2 regions of the Kocuria rhizophila DC2201 genome follow, and region 1 is predicted to be linked to the other one. Evidence: predicted binding sites of a transcription regulator. Region 1 holds the regulator's gene; the other holds the start of a gene.
The links. Region 1 encodes LexA, which represses DNA repair genes until DNA is damaged. Its sites were predicted from a motif close to TCGAACANNTGTTCGA; they were not measured.

Region 1 (8,872 bases):
GGCGGGCGAGGCGGACATCGTGATCACCAACCACGCGCTGCTCGCGATCAACGCGTTCGAGGGACTCGCGGTGCTGCCGGAGCACGACGTGGTGATCGTGGACGAGGCGCACGAGCTGCGCGACCGCGTGACCGGGGCGGTCACGGCCTCGCTGTCCGCCGCGGCCGTGCGCGCGGCAGGAACGGCGGTGCGCAAGCACACCGCGGCGTCGAGCGATGCCCTCGAACGGGCCGCGCAGGCCTTCGACAAGGCGTTCGACGACGAGCAGTCTGGTCTGCTGCCGCGCGGGTTCACCGAGGAGCAGGTCTACGCCGTCCGGGGGATCCAGGACGCCGCGCGCACCGGTCTCAGTGAGACCAAGGGGGAGACCAAGGGCGAGGACGCCGGGCGCCACGCCGCGCGCTCGCGGCTGTCGGAGCTGCTGGACACCGCGGACCGCGTGCTCGGTGCGGACACCACCCACGACGTCCTGTGGGTCTCCCGCGTGGGCCGGTGGAGCCCCACGGAGGGGTACGTGGGAACCGACGCGGGAGAGCCCGCGACCCTCAACATCGCCCCGCTGAGCGTTGCGGGGCCCCTGCGGGAAGGTCTCTTCGACGGCCGGACCGTGGTGCTGACCTCCGCGACCCTGGCCGTGGGGTCCTCCTTCTCCTCGGTCGCCGGCTCCCTGGGTCTGCAGGGTCCGGGCGCGCCGTCGTGGCGGGGCGTGGACGTGGGCAGCCCCTTCGACTACCGGCGCCAGGGCATCCTCTACGTGGCCAAGCACCTGCCCAAGCCGAGCCGGGGCGTGGCCGGCGAGCAGCTGGACGAGCTGCTGGCCCTGCTGGAGGCATCGGGGGGCGGTGCTCTGGGGCTCTTCTCGTCACGGCGTGCCGCGGAGGACGCCGCCGAGGCCCTGCGCGAACGCACGGAGCTCCCGATCCTGTGCCAGGGGGACGCATCGCTGCCGTCCCTCGTGAAGGACTTCACGGACGACCCCGCGGCCAGCCTGTTCGGCACCATGAGCCTGTGGCAGGGCGTGGACGTGCCGGGTCAGTCCTGCCGCCTGGTGGTGATCGACCGGATCCCGTTCCCGCGCCCGGACGACCCCCTGGGGACCGCGCGGACCCGTGCGGCCGAGCGCGCCGGGGGCAACGGCTTCATGACGGTCTCCGCATCCCACGCCGCCGTGCGGCTCGCGCAGGGCGCGGGGCGGTTGATCCGGGCGAGCGGGGACCGGGGTGTGGTGGCGGTGCTGGACTCCCGGCTGGCCACCGCACGCTACGGCTCGTTCCTGGCCCGCTCGCTGCCCCCGCTGTGGCCGACCACGGACAGGAGCACCGTGCTGGGCGCCCTGCAGCGGCTGAACCGGTCCTGATCCCGGGCGTTGCTCGAACCGTGCAGTCCCGCGGGTTTGCCGTCCGGCGTGATCCGGGCGGCCCTCGACCGCGCGCTCTGCGGGCCGCGCTCAGGCCGGGCGGGCGTCACAGGGAGCGGAACACCGACACGACCTTGCCCATCACCGTGGCGTGGTCGCCCAGGATGGGCTCGTAGCGGGTGTTCTGCGGCAGCAGCCAGGTGTGGCCGTCCCGCTGTCGGAAGGTTTTCACGGTGGCCTCGTCGTCGAGCAGCGCGGCCACCACGTCCCCGTTCTCCGCGGAGTTCTGCTGCCGCACGACCACCCAGTCCCCGTCGCAGATGGCGGCGTCGATCATGGAGTCGCCGGAGACCCTGAGCATGAACAGCTGGCCGTGGCCCACGAACTGCCGGGGCAGGGAGTAGACCCCCTCGACAGACTGCTCGGCGGTGATGGGCCCGCCGGCCGCGATCCGTCCCACGAGAGGCACCGGGACCATGGCGGCGTCCTCGTCGACCGCGGGCACCGCGGACATGGTGGGCACCAGGGGCGACACTGAGGCGCCGGAGGGGGACTGCTCACCCGCGGACTCCGCGGCTCCCAGGTGGCGGTCGAGCTCCTGCTGGCTGAGCGGGCGCAGCACCTCCATGGCGCGCGGTCGGCGCGGGTCCCGGCGCAGGTACCCCCACTTCTCCAGCTGGCCGAGCTGGTGGGTGACGCTCGAGAGCGAGGCCAGCCCCACGATGTCGCCGATCTCGCGCATGGACGGCGGGTACCCCCGGTCCGCAATCGAGCGCTGCACGGCGCCGAGGATCTTGGCCTGACGGTCGGAGAGTGCTCCAGCGCGCGGGCCGGGTGTCTGCTGAGCCGGGGAAGTGGTGCTCACGAGCGGGGTCCTTTCGCCGCGTCGCACACTGCGCTCCCGAAGGTTTGGGCCGCGGAGCGCCGTCCGCTTATGCGTGTCGGAGACGTGGGGTCGACTGTCACGGGTGTCGCACTAGCTTAACCCGCGCTGGCCTGCGTATTCAAATATGTGTTCGAAACAGACCTCGACAGGATTCGTACATCCGTGCTAGAACTGGTTCCAGTGATTCGAAGATGTGTTCTACACGCCACCGGCGTTCGAACACCGCCACCGGACGGTGGCACCAGACAGACCACCAGGAGGTTGCCATGACCGCTCTCACCATGCCGGGGACCGCCCGCCGCGCCGTGCTGCACGGCACCCGGGGCGCGCGGGTCCGCGTGGGCGCTGCTCGGGGTGCAGCGGCCCGGGATGCAGCGGGTCGGGGTTCAGATGGTCGCGGTGCCGCGGGTCTCGGGTCAGAGCGTCGGAGCACCCCGGCGCGAGTCGCGGGTCTCCGCGGGAAGGTCGTGCCGGGCAGCGCCGCGCGCGGGAACGCCGCACGGAGCGGTGCCGGTCGCGGCGAGACCGCGCCGGGCGGCCACGCAGGCGATGCGGCGTCTCGGATCTCGGGGATCAGGGCCATCGTGCGGGGAGTCTCCGCCGCTGAGGCCCGTCCGGCGGGCTCCGTGGACTCCGCCGCGGGGGCCGTCCTCCGACTGACCCGTCGGGGCCGGTTCCTGCTGATCGGTCTGCCGGTGGTCACGGGTGCTGCGGCGCTGCTCGTGGTGGCCGCGGTGTTCCTGCTGCCTCCTACCGTGCACGCCTCCACCGATGCGGTGGGAGCCCCGGTCACGCACAGCGTGACGGTCCAGTCCCGGCAGAGCCTGTGGGAGATCGCCGTGGCGGCGGATCCGCAGCGGGACCCCCGCGAGGTCATGCGTGACATCGCTGAGCTCAACGGCCTGACCTCCCCGGACCTCTCCGCGGGGCAGGTCCTGGAAGTGCCGTCCCGATAGACCCGGCCGTTAGACTGGGCCGGTGAATTCTCCGGAGAACACCGTCTCGTCCCTGCCGCTCCGCGACGACCTGCGTGGCATGTCCCCTTACGGGGCCCCGCAGCTGGAGGTTCGGGTGGCGCTGAACACCAACGAGAACACCCACCCCGTCCCGCCGGGCGTCGTCGAGGCCATCACCCGGGGCGTGCAGGCGGCTGCGTCGTCCCTCAACCGGTACCCGGACCGGGACTTCACCGCTCTGCGCGAGTCCCTGGCCTCGTACCTGGGTCACGGGCTCACCCGTGAGAACCTGTGGGCCGCCAACGGGTCCAACGAGATCCTGCAGCAGATCCTGCAGGCCTTCGGTGGTCCGGGACGGTCCTTGCTCAGCTTCGTTCCCACTTACTCGATGTACCCGCTGCTCGCGCTCGGCACGGGCACCGCGTTCATCGAGGGGGAGCGGGACACCGATTTCTCCCTCGACGCGGACTCCGCCGCCCGCCAGGTGCGCGAGCACGCGCCCGACGTCGTGTTCTTGTGCTCCCCGAACAACCCCACCGGCACCGCGCTCGACCTCGACGTCGTCTCGGCCGTGTACGAGGCGGGGGAGGCCACGCAGACCGTCGTGGTCGTGGACGAGGCCTATGCGGAGTTCGCGCGCCAGGGCACCCCCTCGGCCCTGACCCTGCTGGAGGGGCGGCCCCGGCTGATCGTCTCCCGCACCATGAGCAAGGCCTTCGCGCTGGCCGGGGCCCGCCTGGGGTACTTCGCCGCCGCACCGCACGTGGCGGACGCCATGCGTCTGGTCCGGCTTCCGTACCACCTGTCCTCGGTCACGCAGGCCACGGCCCTTGCCGCGCTCGCGCACCACCCGGAGCTGCTCGCGACCGTCGAGGACGTCAAGGCCCAGCGGGACCGCATCGTCTCGGAGCTCACCCGGCTCGGGCTCACCCCGGCGGTGTCCGACTCCAACTTCGTGTTCTTCGACTGCGCGGGGGACGCCCACGCCATGTGGCAGGGACTGCTGGACCGGGGGGTGCTCGTGCGGGATGTCGGGATCCCCGGCCACCTCCGGGTCACCGCCGGCACCGAGGAGGAGACCACCGCGTTCCTCGCCGCGGTGCGTGCGTGCCTCGCCACCGCATGAGGGAGCACGCCGGATCCGCGGCCTCGGCGCTGGGTGGACGTCTCGCGCGCGAGTCCGTCCGCAGAGCGTCCGCCCGGGCGTCCTAGACTGGAACGGTCCCGGGCCGTCCGTTCCGCGAGGTCACCGCCCCCGACCGTCGGCTCGAACATCCCGGGCCACGAGCGGCAGCCGCGCCCGGCGCCGAGAGCAGCAGCTCGCGGGGGCGGGCCACCCGCGGGACACCACCCACCACGAGGAGTCAGCACCACAGATGAGCGATACCGGCACACAGTTCACGGCCGCACCGGCATCCCCCGCGCCGCGCACCGCCACGGTGGAGCGCGTCACGAGCGAGTCTTCGGTGCGGGTGAGCCTGAACCTGGACGGCACCGGGGTCTCGCACATCGAGACCACGGTGCCCTTCTACGACCACATGCTCACGGCCCTGTCCAAGCACTCCTTGATCGACCTGGACGTTCACGCCCACGGCGACACCCACATCGACGTCCACCACACCGTGGAGGACACCGCCATCGTGCTGGGAGAGGCCCTGCGTGAGGCGCTCGGGGACAAGCGCGGCATCCGGCGCTTCGGCCAGGCCGTGGTGCCCCTGGACGAGGCACTGGCCTCGGCCGTCGTGGACGTCTCCGGGCGTCCCTACGTGGTGCACACGGGGGAGCCGGAGGGTCAGCAGTACCACCTGATCGGGGGGCACTTCACGGGCTCCATGACCCGTCACGTGCTCGAGTCCCTCGCCCACCACGCCCAGCTGTGCCTGCACATGGACGTGGTCCGCGGCCGGGACCCGCACCACATCGTGGAGGCGCAGTTCAAGGCCCTGGCCCGTGCGCTGCGCGAGGCTGTGGAGCCGGACCCCCGGATGGCGGATGCCATTCCCTCCACCAAGGGCGCGCTGTGAGCGCGGCACCGGCCCCCCGGATGGCGGATGCCATTCCCTCCACCAAGGGCGCGCTGTGAGCGCGGCACCGGCCCCCGCGCGGGAGGGCGACGGCGCGCAGGACGCACCGAGCGTCGTCGTGCTCGACTACGGGGCGGGCAACGTGCGCTCCGCGGTCCGGGCCCTGGAAGCGGCCGGGGCGCGGGTGCGGCTCAGCGCGGAGCCCCGGGACGTCCTGGACGCGGACGGGCTCGTGGTGCCCGGCGTCGGCGCGTTCGAGGCCGTCATGCAGGGGCTGCGGGCCGTGGACGCACCGCGGCTGATCGACCGGCGGATCAGTGGGGGCCGCCCGGTCCTGGGCATCTGCGTGGGTCTGCAGGTGATGTTCGAGCGCGGTGTGGAGCACGGGGAGCAGACCGAGGGGCTCGGCCAGTGGCCGGGCACCGTGGAGCGGCTCGACGCACCCGTGGTGCCCCACATGGGGTGGAACACGGTGCGGGCCCCGCAGGACTCGGTGCTCTTCCGTGGTCTGCAGGACGAGCGGTTCTACTTCGTGCACTCCTACGGGGTGCAGCAGTGGGAGTTCGACCAGAGCATCCCGGTGATGACCCCGCCCGCGGTCACGTGGTCCGAGCACGGCGCCCCCTTCGTGGCCGCCGTGGAGAACGGCCCCCTGAGCGCCACCCAGTTCCACCCGGAGAAGTCCTCGCACGCGGGGATCGCCCTGCTGCGCAACTGGCTCTCCACCCTGCCCCGCACGGGCAGGCTCGACGACAGGGTCCCCGAGCCCGGGACGGAGGTGACCGCATGACCGCCTCGGTCCTGGTCCTGGTGGCGGGCGCGTTCTTCGTGGGCGGCGCCCTCTCGTTCGCCCAGCAGCGCAAACCGCTGTGGTCCGTGGTGCTGCTGGGGCTCGTTGCCGCGGCGCTGATCGGCTACGGCGGCTACTCGTGGTTCACGAGCGTGTGAGCGCGCCCCGGACCGACGTGCGCGTCGCGTCGACGTCGGGCGCACCGCACGCTGCACCACCTCCGGGCCGCGGCGCCGTGCCACCGCCGACGCCGCACGCGGTCCCGACCGGGACCTGACCCCGCCCCGCCGCGGGCCACCACCCAGAACCGCGCCACCCGGCGCCCACGTGAGGAGACCCATGACAGAGAACACCGACCGTCGGCTCGAGCTGCTGCCCGCCGTGGACGTCCAGGGCGGACAGGCCGTCCGACTCGTCCAGGGCGAGGCGGGCTCCGAGACGGGCTACGGCGATCCGCTGGAGGCCGCGCGTGCGTGGCAGGACGCGGGCGCCGAGTGGCTGCACCTGGTGGACCTGGACGCCGCGTTCGGGCGCGGGGACAACATCGAGGTGCTGCGCCACGTGGCCGAGAACCTGGACCTGAAGATCGAGATGTCCGGCGGGATCCGTGACGACGAGTCCCTGGAGCGCGTGCTGTCCCTGCGCCCGGCCCGCATCAACCTGGGCACGGCCGCGCTGGAGAACCCGCAGTGGACCCACCGCGTGATCGCCGAGCACGGGGACCTCATCGCCGTGGGACTGGACGTGCGGGGCACCACGCTCGCCGCGCGCGGCTGGACCGAGGAGGGCGGGGACCTGTGGGAGGTTCTGGAGCGCCTCGAGGCGGACGGCTGCGCGCGCTATGTGGTCACGGACGTCACCAAGGACGGCACGCTGCGCGGGCCCAACACCGAGCTGCTCGCGGAGGTGGCCCGCCGCACGGACAAGCCCGTGGTGGCCTCCGGCGGGATCTCCTCGCTGGAGGACATCGCGGCCCTGCGCGAGCTGGTTCCCTCCGGTGTGGAGGGCGCCATCGTGGGCAAGGCCCTGTACGCGGGCAGGTTCACGCTCGCGCAGGCGCTCGACGTCGCGGGTCGCCCCGGTGCCTGACGACGCCGCCCGCCCCCTTCCTCCGCACATCGCCGCCCAGCTGCGCTCGGCCGGCGGCCCCACGGACACGGGTGGTCAGGCGTGGGAGGGCCGCAACCTCGGTGAGGGCACGAGCCACACGCACCAGTTCCCCGACGACCCCGGGACTGCCGATCCGGACCTGGCCGCCGCGCTCGACGCGTGGCGTGCGGGTCGGGCGGGGGAGCAGGACGTCGTGGGCGCACTGCCCGGGGTGCGGGTGTTCGTCCCCATCGTGGCGCAGGTCTTCCGGTCCCAGATCACTCGGGACGGGCTCGTCTCGGACAAGGAGGCGGACATGGCGCTCGTGAGCCTGCAGGCCTCCGACGGCCGTCAGGCGCTTCCCGTGTTCACCTCCACCCGGGCGCTGAGCGCGTGGAACGGCGAGGCCCGTCCGGTGGCCGCGGAGCTGCGCAGGGCCGCACTGTCCGCGGTGCAGGACGGCTCGTCGCTGCTCGTGGTGGACCCGGCGTCGGACCCGGCGTTCGTGGTGCGGCGCCCCGCGCTGTGGGCGCTCGCGCAGGGGCGTGAGTGGACGCCGTCGTACCGGGACTTCGCGGTGGACGACGCCGTGACCCGCGCCGCCGTGGGGATCCCCGGCATCGTCTCGGCGCTCGCGGGCCCCGGCAGGGGCGTCGACGCCGTGCGGGGTGACGCCGCGGTGCTGCGCGGCGGGGGAGAGGGCCCGGAGCTCACCGTGTCCCTGCAGCTGCGGCCCGGGTTGCCCGAGACCGAGGTGGCCGCTGCCGTGCAGGGCTTCCAGGAGGCACTGGCCGCGGAGCAGATCATGGCCGAGAGCGTGGACTCGGTCCAGCTGCGGCTGACCTCCTGAGCGCAGGAACCGCTGCGCGGGACGTGCGTGCCCGAGGGCCCCGTGCGCCGTGCTGATCCTCAGCCGGCGACCACCGGGGAACACCCGGCTCTTGGCCGAGCGGGGCCGACCCGCGCGGCCTCGACGGCGACAGCGCCGATCCACCCGACCAGGTCATCTCCGATTCCGTCGACGAAGGTTCACGCCCGGAGAACGCCGTCACCTTCCGGCTGCCGTCCCGCCGCGCCAATGACTGCGGCCCCCGGCAGGACCGGGGGCCGCAGGACCGGGGATCCGGCTCAGCCGTAGACGGGGCCGGTGAACTTCTCGCCCGGGCCGGCACCGGGGGCATCGGGGAACGGGGACGCCTCGCGGAAGGCCAGCTGCAGGGACTTAAGCCCGTCGCGCAGCGGTCCCGCGTGCTGGGACCCGATCTCGGGTGCGGCCGCCGTGACGAAACCGGCGAGGGCGGTGATGAGCTTGCGGGCCTCGTCGAGGTCCCTGAGCTCCTCGGCGTCCTCCTCCGCGGCGAGCCCGCACTTGACCGCCGCGGCACTCATCAGGTGCACCGCGGCCGTGGTGATGACCTCCACGGCTGGAACCTCGGCGATGTCCCGCATCTGGTGCCCGACCTCCTCCAGCGCCTCCGGCGGGAGGCCCGTGGCGTCGGCGGCGGGGGCCTGCTCGGTGGTTCCGGCTGACGGGTTGGCGGCGAATTCGAAGCGCTCGGGGCGCGGTTGCTCGGACATGGACCCACTGTAGAACAGGGCACCCGCCCCCGGCGCGTCCCGCCCCGTGCTCCCGGAGGACCGGCGGAGGAGTGGCCGGGTACCGCCCCCGTGCGCTATGATGGCTGGCAGTGTGCAAGCGGAGGCAACTCCCACCCGCCGCCGTTCCCGGTCCCGACCGGGAATCCCAGGCGACCGGGTACCGGACCGGAC
Region 2 (8,872 bases), 510 kb from region 1:
ACCATGTCCGCGCGGGAGGCACGGGTCCCGGAACCGTGCAGCAGGCCGTCGAGGGCCCCGGCCGTGGCGAGGCGCTGCAGGCTCCGCCGGGAGGGCCGGGCACGGGCGCGGACCGCGGCGAGGTTCTCGTAGGGCTGCCCCGCGAGGAGCCGCTCGATCTCGGCGGAGCTGATCCCGGTGATGGCACTCAGGGACATCCGGATCCCCCAGGCACCGTCCTGCGTGTGGGGGATCCCCGCGTCCAGGTCCCCGGAGACCACGGTGCCGGGCCGGGGCGTCACCGCTTCCACGCGGTGGTGCTCCCCGCTGCGGTTGACGTCCGGTCCCAGCACGGGGATACCCATGCGGCGGGCCTCCCCCACGAGCAGCCGCGCCGGGTACATCCCAGGGTCGTGCTCCCACACCCCCGCCATGAAGGCCTCCGGGTGGTGCGTCTTCAACCACGCGGACTGGTAGGTGGGCACTGCGAAGGCCACCCCGTGGGCCTTGCAGAAGCCGAAGCTGCCGAACGCGTGGAGGATCTCCCACACGGTGTCGATGACGGCCCGCGTGTAGCCCCGGGCACGTGCGCCCTCCCGGAAGGCGGTCTCCACCGGCTCCTCGCCGGGGGAGCCCAGCAGGCGGCGCCAGACGTCGGCGCGGCCCAGGCCGCACCCGGTCATCCGGTCCATGATCCGCATGATCTGCTCGTGGTAGACAGCCACGCCGCGGGTCTCGGCGAGGATCTCCTCGAGGTCCGGGTGGGGGTACACGGGGGTGGACCAGCCGTGGCGGGCGTCCAGGTAGGGGCGGACCATGTTGGCCTGCATGGGCCCGGGGCGGAAGAGGGAGATGTCCACGACGAGGTCGTTGAACTCCTCGGGGCCCATCGTGCCGATGAGCTCGCGCTGCCCGGGGGACTCGATCTGGAAGCAGCCCAGGGTGTGGGTGGAGCTGATGAGGCGGAAGGTGTCGGGGTCGTCGCGGGGCATGGTGTCCAGGTCCGGGAGCGCCTCGTGGGGGTGCAGCCGTGCGACCTCCGCGACGGCGTGGGCGAGGGTGGACTGCATGCGCACGCCCAGGATGTCGAGCTTGATCAGCCCCATGGGGTCCATGTCGTGCTTGTCGTACTGGGACATGGGCAGCCCGATTCCGCTGGCCTGCACGGGGGTGCGGTCCAGCAGGGTGGTGTCGGAGAGGATCACCCCGCACGGGTGCATGGAGATGTGGCGGGGCAGCCGGTCGAGGCGCTCGGTGAGGTCCACCAGCAGGTCCATCTGCCGGTTGTCCCTGAGGCGCTGCGCGAGGGGAGCCAGCTCGGGGCGGCGGGAGATCTCCTCGCGCAGCGTGCCCCCCGGAACCCGCCACAGCTGACCCGCCACGTGGTCGACGTCCTGCGGGCCGAGGCCGAGGGCGAGTCCGGCGTCCCGGACGGCACCGCGGGAGCGGTAGGCGTTCTGCATGCTCATGAGGGTCACGCGGCGGGGACCGAAGCGTTCGAAGATCCGGCGGTAGACGTCGTGGCGGCGGGCGCTCTCCATGTCGATGTCGATGTCCGGGAGGTTGGGGCGCAGCGGTGAGAGGAAGCGCTCGAACACGAGGTCGTACTCGAGGGGGTCCGCGGGTGAGATCCCGAGCAGGTGCACCACCAGGGAGGAGACCCCGGAGCCGCGCGCGGCGTGGCGCACGTCCATGGCGCTCATCAGGTCCGAGACCTCTCCCACGGTGAGGAAGTACCCGGCGAACCCCAGCTGGGAGATCACGGACAGTTCGCGCTCGAGCCTCTCGCGCAGGGACTCCCTGTTGAGCCCGGGGACGGTGCGGTCCCAGTCCTCCCCGGCGTGCAGCCGGGCGAGACCGGCGTAGCAGCGCCGGGCGAGCTCGCGGTCCGGGTCCCCGCTGAGGCCGAGGACGGAGGCCTCCGGGATCACGGGGGTCCCGATGCCGAGGTCCCCCTGCGGGTCCAGGCGGCAGCGTTCGGCGAGGTGGTGGGTGTCCACGAGCAGCCGGGCGGGGGTGTCCCGGTCCACGCGGGCAGCGGTGACGATCTCGTGGGCGAGCCGTTCCATGCGCGGGCCGTCCTTGAGCCAGCCCTGGCCGTTGGGCTGCAGCACCCCACGGTCCGCCCCGGCGAGCTCGTCGAGGGACATGAGGGTGCGGGCGGCGTCGAGGACGTCCGCGGTGACGGCCTGCCCCGGGTGGGCGTAGCGCACGGCGTTGCTGAGCACCACGGGCACGTCCGCGGCGCGCCCGAGCTCGTAGAGGCGCACCGCGTGCCCCGTGCTCAGCGCCTCGCCCTGCGGCGCCAGGTGGGTGGTGGTCTCCACCACGAGGGCACCGGGTGGCAGCCGGGCACGCCAGCGGTTCAGGGCCTCCCGCGCGCCCCGGTAGTGCCGCCGGGCCAGCAGCCTGCCGGCGTCCGAGTCCGGCCCCACCAGCACCACGAGTCCGGGCTCCCCACTGCGGGCGGCGCGGTGCACGTGGCGCGCGAGCTGCGCGGCGGTGAGGCCGATGGGGCTGGCCGCGGCGCGGTCGTGGGAGCGGTGGGCGGCCGAGACCAGCCGGCACAGCGCCGCGTACCCGGACCCGCCGTCGTGCCCGGTGGCCAGCACCACCACCCGGCCGACCACCCGCGGCGCCGCCGTGCGCCGGCCCCCACGGGCCGCGGCAGACCCCGGGCGGACCGGGCCCGCACTCCCTGAGCCGGGGCCGCTCCCGTTCCCGCGTGCCGGAACGGGGTTCCCGCCCGGCCGCACGGCGCCGCCGCGCTGCGGTGTGCTCCCTGCACGCGGGCGCGCCCCGCCCGGTGCACCCGCGTGCTGCACGGGTTCCCGCAGCAGGGCGAGGTCCACCCCCAGCACGGGGGCGATCCCGTGCTCCTGACACGCCAGCACGTGCTTGACCGCACCGTAGAGACCGTCCCGGTCCGTGCACGCCAGGATCTCCGCGCCCTGCCCGGCGGCCGCCCGCGCGAGCTCCTCCGGGCGTGCCACGCCGTAGTGCGCACTGAACGCGGACGCCACGTGAAGATGAGGGAACCACATGCCCCTATTCGAAACTGTGTTCGAACATCTGTCAACCGAGGTGGGCACCTCCAACGGCGCCCCGGTGGGCTCCACGGCCACGGGATCACACACTGACACGCAGCAGCTGCCACTGCTCGGTGGCCTGGTTGCGTGTGAGCTCGAAGGTGCGGGCCACCGCCGCGCCCGCCTGGACGGCCTGGACCCGCCAGCGCTCCCGGTCCACCGCGCTGGTGCGGCTCTCGCGGGGCACGCGGGCCTCCACATCCCACCATTTCCGGCGTTCGAACCAGTGGATCACCGGTTCCAGCACGCGCTGCTCCCGGCCGTGGTAGACCAGTTCGCACGGGTTCCCCACGGCGTCGCAGCGCACCGACACATCCTCCGGGGCAGGTTCTGCCCCCCACTCCCCCGCGGCCCCGGCCGCCTCGGGGTCGAGGGCGGCCCCGATCACGGGAACCGTGTCCCACGGGTCCTCGAAGCTCTCGATCTGCCGCATGTCCAGCACCGTCATGATGCGCCGTCCTCCCCAGGTGTTCGAACCTTTATTCGACTCCTGAGACGGTGCCAAGGCCGTCCGACACGCATAAGCGACCGCGCCCAGGGCATGCCCCCCACTCCCCCGGCCGTGCCATCGTCGACACGCGCTCGGAGCCACGGTCGGACGTCACACGGAGGGCAGGTCCTCAGCGGGGCGCGGTCGGACACCACGGGGCGGACACGTCCCCAGCACCGGCACGCCTCGGTGCGACCGACGTGGACGTGCTCAGGAGCGGGGGCGACCCCACCGGGCGGCCAAGTGCCACAGCTGCGTGAGGGGCGGCGGCTCGTACCGACCGCTACGAGCCGCCTCACCGATGATGCGCGCGTCGATGACGTGGCCGCGGGCGCCGAGCCGCGGCAGTTCTCGTGGGCGTCGAGGGTCGTCAGGTCGAGGACGCGTCCTTCGTGCCGCTCGAGGGGGATCCGGAGCCGGCGGGCCGCCCCTCGACGCTCAGGGGTTCCACCGTGCAGAGCGGCATGTGCGGGGACCACACGGCATCCGGCGACGTCCGCGGCATGCGCCCACCCCTGCCCGGATCCGGTCGGGGATGTGGCAGTCACGTCCTACGCGTGGTGCTCCGAGCGCATCAGGGCCACGGCGAGCACGGAGCTGAGGCAGCACGCCGCGAGGAAGGTGGCCGCGCCCCACGTGGCCCCGCCGGCCGCGGTGATCAGGGCCGCAGCGACGAGTGGACTGAGCCCAGCCACGACCGCCCCGTTGGTCTCGCGCGCCAGGGCGATGCCGCTGAAGCGCTCCGCCATGGGGAACAGACCGGCCAGGAACGCGCCCTGCGCCCCGGAGGTGCACGCGACCACGAGTCCGTGCCCCACGCCGATGGCCACGATCGCGAGTCCGTGCCCCACGCCGATGGCCACGATCGCGAGCACCGTGTCCCCGGACGCCAGCGCGCGGAACAGCGGGAAGGCTCCCAGTGCGCCGAGCAGGGATCCCACGGCCAGCACGGGTCGCGCCCCGAACCGGTCGGCGGCAAGTCCCCCCAGGGGAGTGGTCAGCACACCGCACACGGAGCCGATGCTCACCGCCAGCAGCGCCGAGCCGCGCGGCATGCCCACGGCCGGGGAGGTCATGAAGGAGAGCGAGAACACGGCCAGGATGTAGTTCAGGGCGTTGGACCGGTCAGCGCGAAGAACCCCGCGAGCACGGCCCTGGTGTGGTGGCGCAGCAGCTGCAGCAGCGGCACCTTGCGCCCCTGCCCCTGCTGCCGCGCACGGGCCAGGGCCGCCTCGTACTCGGGACTCTCCTCGAGCTTGGCGCGGATGAACACCGCGAGCGCGAAGAGCACGGCCGAGGCCAGGAACGGGACGCGCCACGCCCAGGCGAGCAGGGCGTCGTCGCCCTGGGACGCCGCCCAGAGGAACGCGACGGACGCCAGCACGATGCCGGCGGGCGGTGCGGAGAGCACCAGGGAGGTGTAGAGGCCGCGGCGCCGGGGCGGGGCGAACTCGGCCACGAGGGTCATGGCCCCGGCGAGCTCGGCGCCCGCGCCCATGCCCTGCAGCAGCCGCAGCAGCACGAGCAGCACGGGGGCGGCCGCGCCGATGGCCAGGTGGATGGGCAGCAGGCCGATGCCCACGGTGGCCACGCCCATGAGGACCACCGTGAGCAGCATCGCGGGGCGGCGCCCGTGGCGGTCCCCCACGTGCCCCACCAGGACGCCTCCGAGAGGACGCGCCACGAATCCCACGGCGAAGGTCGCGAACGCGGCCAGGGAGGCGCCTGCGGACGATCCCGCGAAGAAGAGCGGCCCGATCACGAGCCCCGCGGCGGTGCCGTAGAGCGCGTAGTCGTACCACTCGATCACGGTTCCCACGATGGCCGCGAAGAGTGCCCTGCCCGCGCCGGGGCACGCCGATGTCCGTGCTGTGTCCTGGTTCACGGGCCCACCCTTCGGCCCTGCCGGGACTGGGATGTGTCGCGCCTCACGTCAGCGGGTCGTGCCGGGGGACGACGCCGCCCGCGGACCTGACGAGCCCACCGCACCGGTCGTCCGCTCCCGGCGAGCCGCACGCTCCCACGGGCCCCGGCTGCAGCACCACATGCTGCGCCACCGCCCTGCGGCTCCACGCCCTTTGCCGTGCCGAGCGGCCGCGCGTCCCCGGCCCTGCGGGCGGCTACGCCTCGAAGATGGCACGCCCGAAGTGGTCCTCCGGGTCCTCCGAGAGCCCCGCCGGGACGGCGAAGAGCCCGGAGCCGGTGTGGCGCAGGTACTCGCTCAGGGCGTCCTGGCGCGCGAGTCTGTTCTGCATGGGCACGTAGCCCGTGGCGGGGTCCTTGACCATGGCGATGAAGAACAGCCCCACGTCCATGTTGCCCACCGAGTCGGTGCCGTCGGCGTAGTTGTAGCCGCGGCGCAGCATCTGCACCCCGCCGTTGCTGTCCGGGTGCGCGAGGCGCACGTGGGAGTCCACGGGGATGATGGGCTGGTGGCCGGATCCCGCCATGGAGAGGTCCACGGGGGTGAACTCCTCCCCGCCGGACAGCGGGGCACCGGTGCCCTTGGTGCGTCCGATGATCTTCTCCTGGCCCATGAGGGACTCCCGGTCCCAGGTCTCCAGGATCATCCGGATGCGGCGGGCCACCAGGTACGTGCCGCCGTCCAGCCAGGAGCCGTCCCGCACCCACACGTGCTGGTCGATCTGGTCGGGGTCCTCGGCCTTGAGGTTGGCCGTGCCGTCCTTGAACCCGAAGAGGTTGCGCGGGGTGGCCTGCTCCGTGGAGGTCGAGGAGGTGCGCCCGAAGCCCAGTTGCATCCACCGGGTGGACACGATCCCGAAGCCCATGCGGATCAGGTTGTGCACCGCGTGCACGGCCACCTGGGGGTCGTCCGCGCACGCCTGGATGCACAGGTCCCCGCCCGTGCGGTGCTCCTCGAGGCGGTCCCCCGGGAAGTGGGGCAGCTCGATCAGGGCCTCCGGCAGGTGCTCGGCCAGCCCGAAGCGGTCCTTGCCGGAGCCGTCCCGGAACAGCGAGCGCCCGAAACCCACGGTCACGGTGAGGTGGGCCGCGGAGAGGTCGTGGGCCTCCCCCGTGTCCTGGGGCGGGGCGTGGTCGGAGCCGCCGTCGAAGCCGTTCTCGGTGACGTCCAGGCCCTGGGTGATCCTCCGGCACGCCGCGGTCCATTTGCGCAGCAGCGCCACGAGCTCCGCGCGGTCCTTCGTGAGCACGTTCAGGGAGGCGAAGCACAGCCGGTCCTGGGCGGGGGTCACGATCCCGGCCTGGTGCGCGCCGTGGAAGGCCACGACGTCGTCGGGGGCCCGGGTGCCGAGGGCGTCCCCGACGGCGGCGACCGCCGGTGGGCCGGCGAGTCCCAGCCCGGCACCCACCGCGAGCGCACCGGCTCCAGTGCCGAACAGGGCGCGGCGGGACACGGCCCGCCGCGCGGGGACGTCCTGGTGCGGGGTGGCCACGGTCTACTCGACCACCTTGTCGGTCACGGTGGACAGCGGTTCGGACAGGGCATTGACGGCGTCGGAGAGCTCCTTGACCTGGGCCTTGGTGAGCTGGTCGTAGGTCACGAAGCCGTCCCCGCGCCTGTGCTGGTCGAGCAGCTTCTGCAGCTCGGCGAAGCGGGTCTTCAGGGTGCTGTCCAGCTCGGGGTCCCGCTTCTGGAGCAGCGGCGAGAGGTCCTCCCAGGCGATGCGTGCGCCGTCCACGTTGCCCTGGAAGTCCCACAGGTCCGTGTGGGACCACGCCTCCTCCTCGCCGGTGACCTTGCCGGTGGCCACCTCGTCCAGCAGCTCCTTGGCGCCGTTGGAGAGCTGGTCCGCGGTGAAGGTGATGCCGCGGGTGCGTTCGTGGAGGGTCCTCGTGTCGCTCACGAGCTGCTCGCCGAGTGCGTCCCGGTCCTTCTGGGGCAGGGCGGTGTAGCCGGTCCGGGGAGGCCAGAGGTCCTTCTCGATGCGGTGCCACCCGGTCCACGTCTGGCCGTCCTCGAGGTCCGCCTCGCGCAGGTCGAGCTTGGGGTCGAGGTCCCCGAAGGACTCGGCCACGGGCTCGATGCGCTCCCAGTGCATGCGCACGGGCGCGTAGAGCTCGCGGGCGCGGGCGTCGTCGCCGGCCCGGTAGGCCCGCGCGAACTCCTCGGTGCCGGAGAGCAGCTGCTCGCTCTGGTCCTTGACGTAGGAGGCGTACTGGGTGGTGGCCTGCTCCTTGAGCTGGCCGTCCTCGGCGTCCGCCGCGGACGCGCCGTCGCCGGCGGTCACGGTGAACTCGTGGCGGATCCCGTCCCCCACCATCCCGGGTTTGCACGCGGTGGAGTACGTCCCCTGGGGTGCGGAGACGGTGAGCGTGCGGTTCAGCCCGGGGGCGATGTTCTCCACCTCCCCCACGATGCGCAGCCCGTCCTTGCCCAGCAGGTAGAACTCGGTGACCTTGCTGCCCTCGTTCTTGACGTCGAAGCGCAGGGTGCCCGAGGGCGCCTCGGTGGCGGAGACCTTGCACTCGTCGTCGGTGCTCGTCACGGAGATCGCGCCGTCGCCCGCGCCGCCCGACGGGTCGTTGGGCTGGCACGCGGAGAGGCTGAGGAGCAGCCCGGTGGCGGTCACCAGGGCGGGAAGGGTCACGGCGGTACGGGGCATGGTGGTCCTCGGTCTCGGCCGTCGGCGACGGCGGGGTGGGTCTGAGATGGATGGGGCTGCGGTGGGTGGTTCCGTGCTGCTGTGGTTCCGTGCTTCTGCGGCTCGGGTGGCGGCCGCGGGGACGACGACGCCGCACGGTCGCCGCCCGCAGGTCACCGCCGGACGGCGCGGGGCCGGCCGGCGGAGGCTCAGGCGGAGGGTGCGGTGGCCGTGGCGGTGGTGTCCCGGGCCACGGCCACCCTGGTCGCGGGGCGGGTGCGGCCACCGCGCGAGCGCACCACGAACAGCGGCATGACCACCAGCACGTAGGCCCACCACACGCCGAACTCGAGCCACGTGGTGGCCGGTGAGAAGTTGAAGACGCCCTTGAGCAGCACCCCGTACCAGCTCGTGGGAGGGATCGCCGCGGAGACGTCGAAGGCCAGGGAGTGCAGTCCGGGCAGCACCCCGGCCTCCTGCAGGTCGTGGAAGCCGTAGGCGAGCACCCCGGCGGCGATGACCACCAGGAACCCGCCCGTCCAGCGGAAGAAGGTGGAGAGGTTGAGCCGGAGGAGCCCGCGGGTGATGGCCCACGCGATGAGCACGGCCACGAGGATGCCGAGCACCGCGGCCAGGGTGGGTCCGAGCATCCCGCCCGCCCCGCCGGTGGCGCGCGTGGCAGCCCACAGGAACAGTGCGGTCTCCAGGCCCTCGCGGCCCACCGCGAGCGCACCCAGAACCGCGATGCC

Region 2: KRH_RS05625 (DUF6504 family protein) is a predicted target of LexA. The motif match lies at 3,540-3,555, and genes of this name have one in related genera.

Annotation. Positions count from the first base shown of each region.
Region 1 covers NC_010617.1:1,781,901-1,790,772, reverse strand. Annotated here, with positions in the region: gene KRH_RS07760 (ATP-dependent DNA helicase) at 1-1,357, shown strand, start outside; gene lexA (transcriptional repressor LexA) at 1,464-2,222, opposite strand; gene KRH_RS12655 (LysM peptidoglycan-binding domain-containing protein) at 2,828-3,199, shown strand; gene KRH_RS07745 (histidinol-phosphate transaminase) at 3,279-4,325, shown strand; gene hisB (imidazoleglycerol-phosphate dehydratase HisB) at 4,576-5,223, shown strand; gene hisH (imidazole glycerol phosphate synthase subunit HisH) at 5,279-6,013, shown strand; gene KRH_RS12400 (hypothetical protein) at 6,010-6,171, shown strand; gene priA (bifunctional 1-(5-phosphoribosyl)-5-((5-phosphoribosylamino)methylideneamino)imidazole-4-carboxamide isomerase/phosphoribosylanthranilate isomerase PriA) at 6,353-7,102, shown strand; gene KRH_RS07725 (SseB family protein) at 7,095-7,952, shown strand; gene KRH_RS07720 (DUF1844 domain-containing protein) at 8,231-8,680, opposite strand.
Region 2 covers NC_010617.1:1,268,851-1,277,722, reverse strand. Annotated here, with positions in the region: gene KRH_RS05630 (DNA polymerase III subunit alpha) at 1-3,023, opposite strand, end outside; gene KRH_RS05625 (DUF6504 family protein) at 3,109-3,516, opposite strand; gene KRH_RS12635 (hypothetical protein) at 4,110-4,652, opposite strand; gene KRH_RS12630 (MFS transporter) at 4,667-5,443, opposite strand; gene efeB (iron uptake transporter deferrochelatase/peroxidase subunit) at 5,679-6,974, opposite strand; gene efeO (iron uptake system protein EfeO) at 6,978-8,144, opposite strand; gene efeU (iron uptake transporter permease EfeU) at 8,333-8,872, opposite strand, start outside.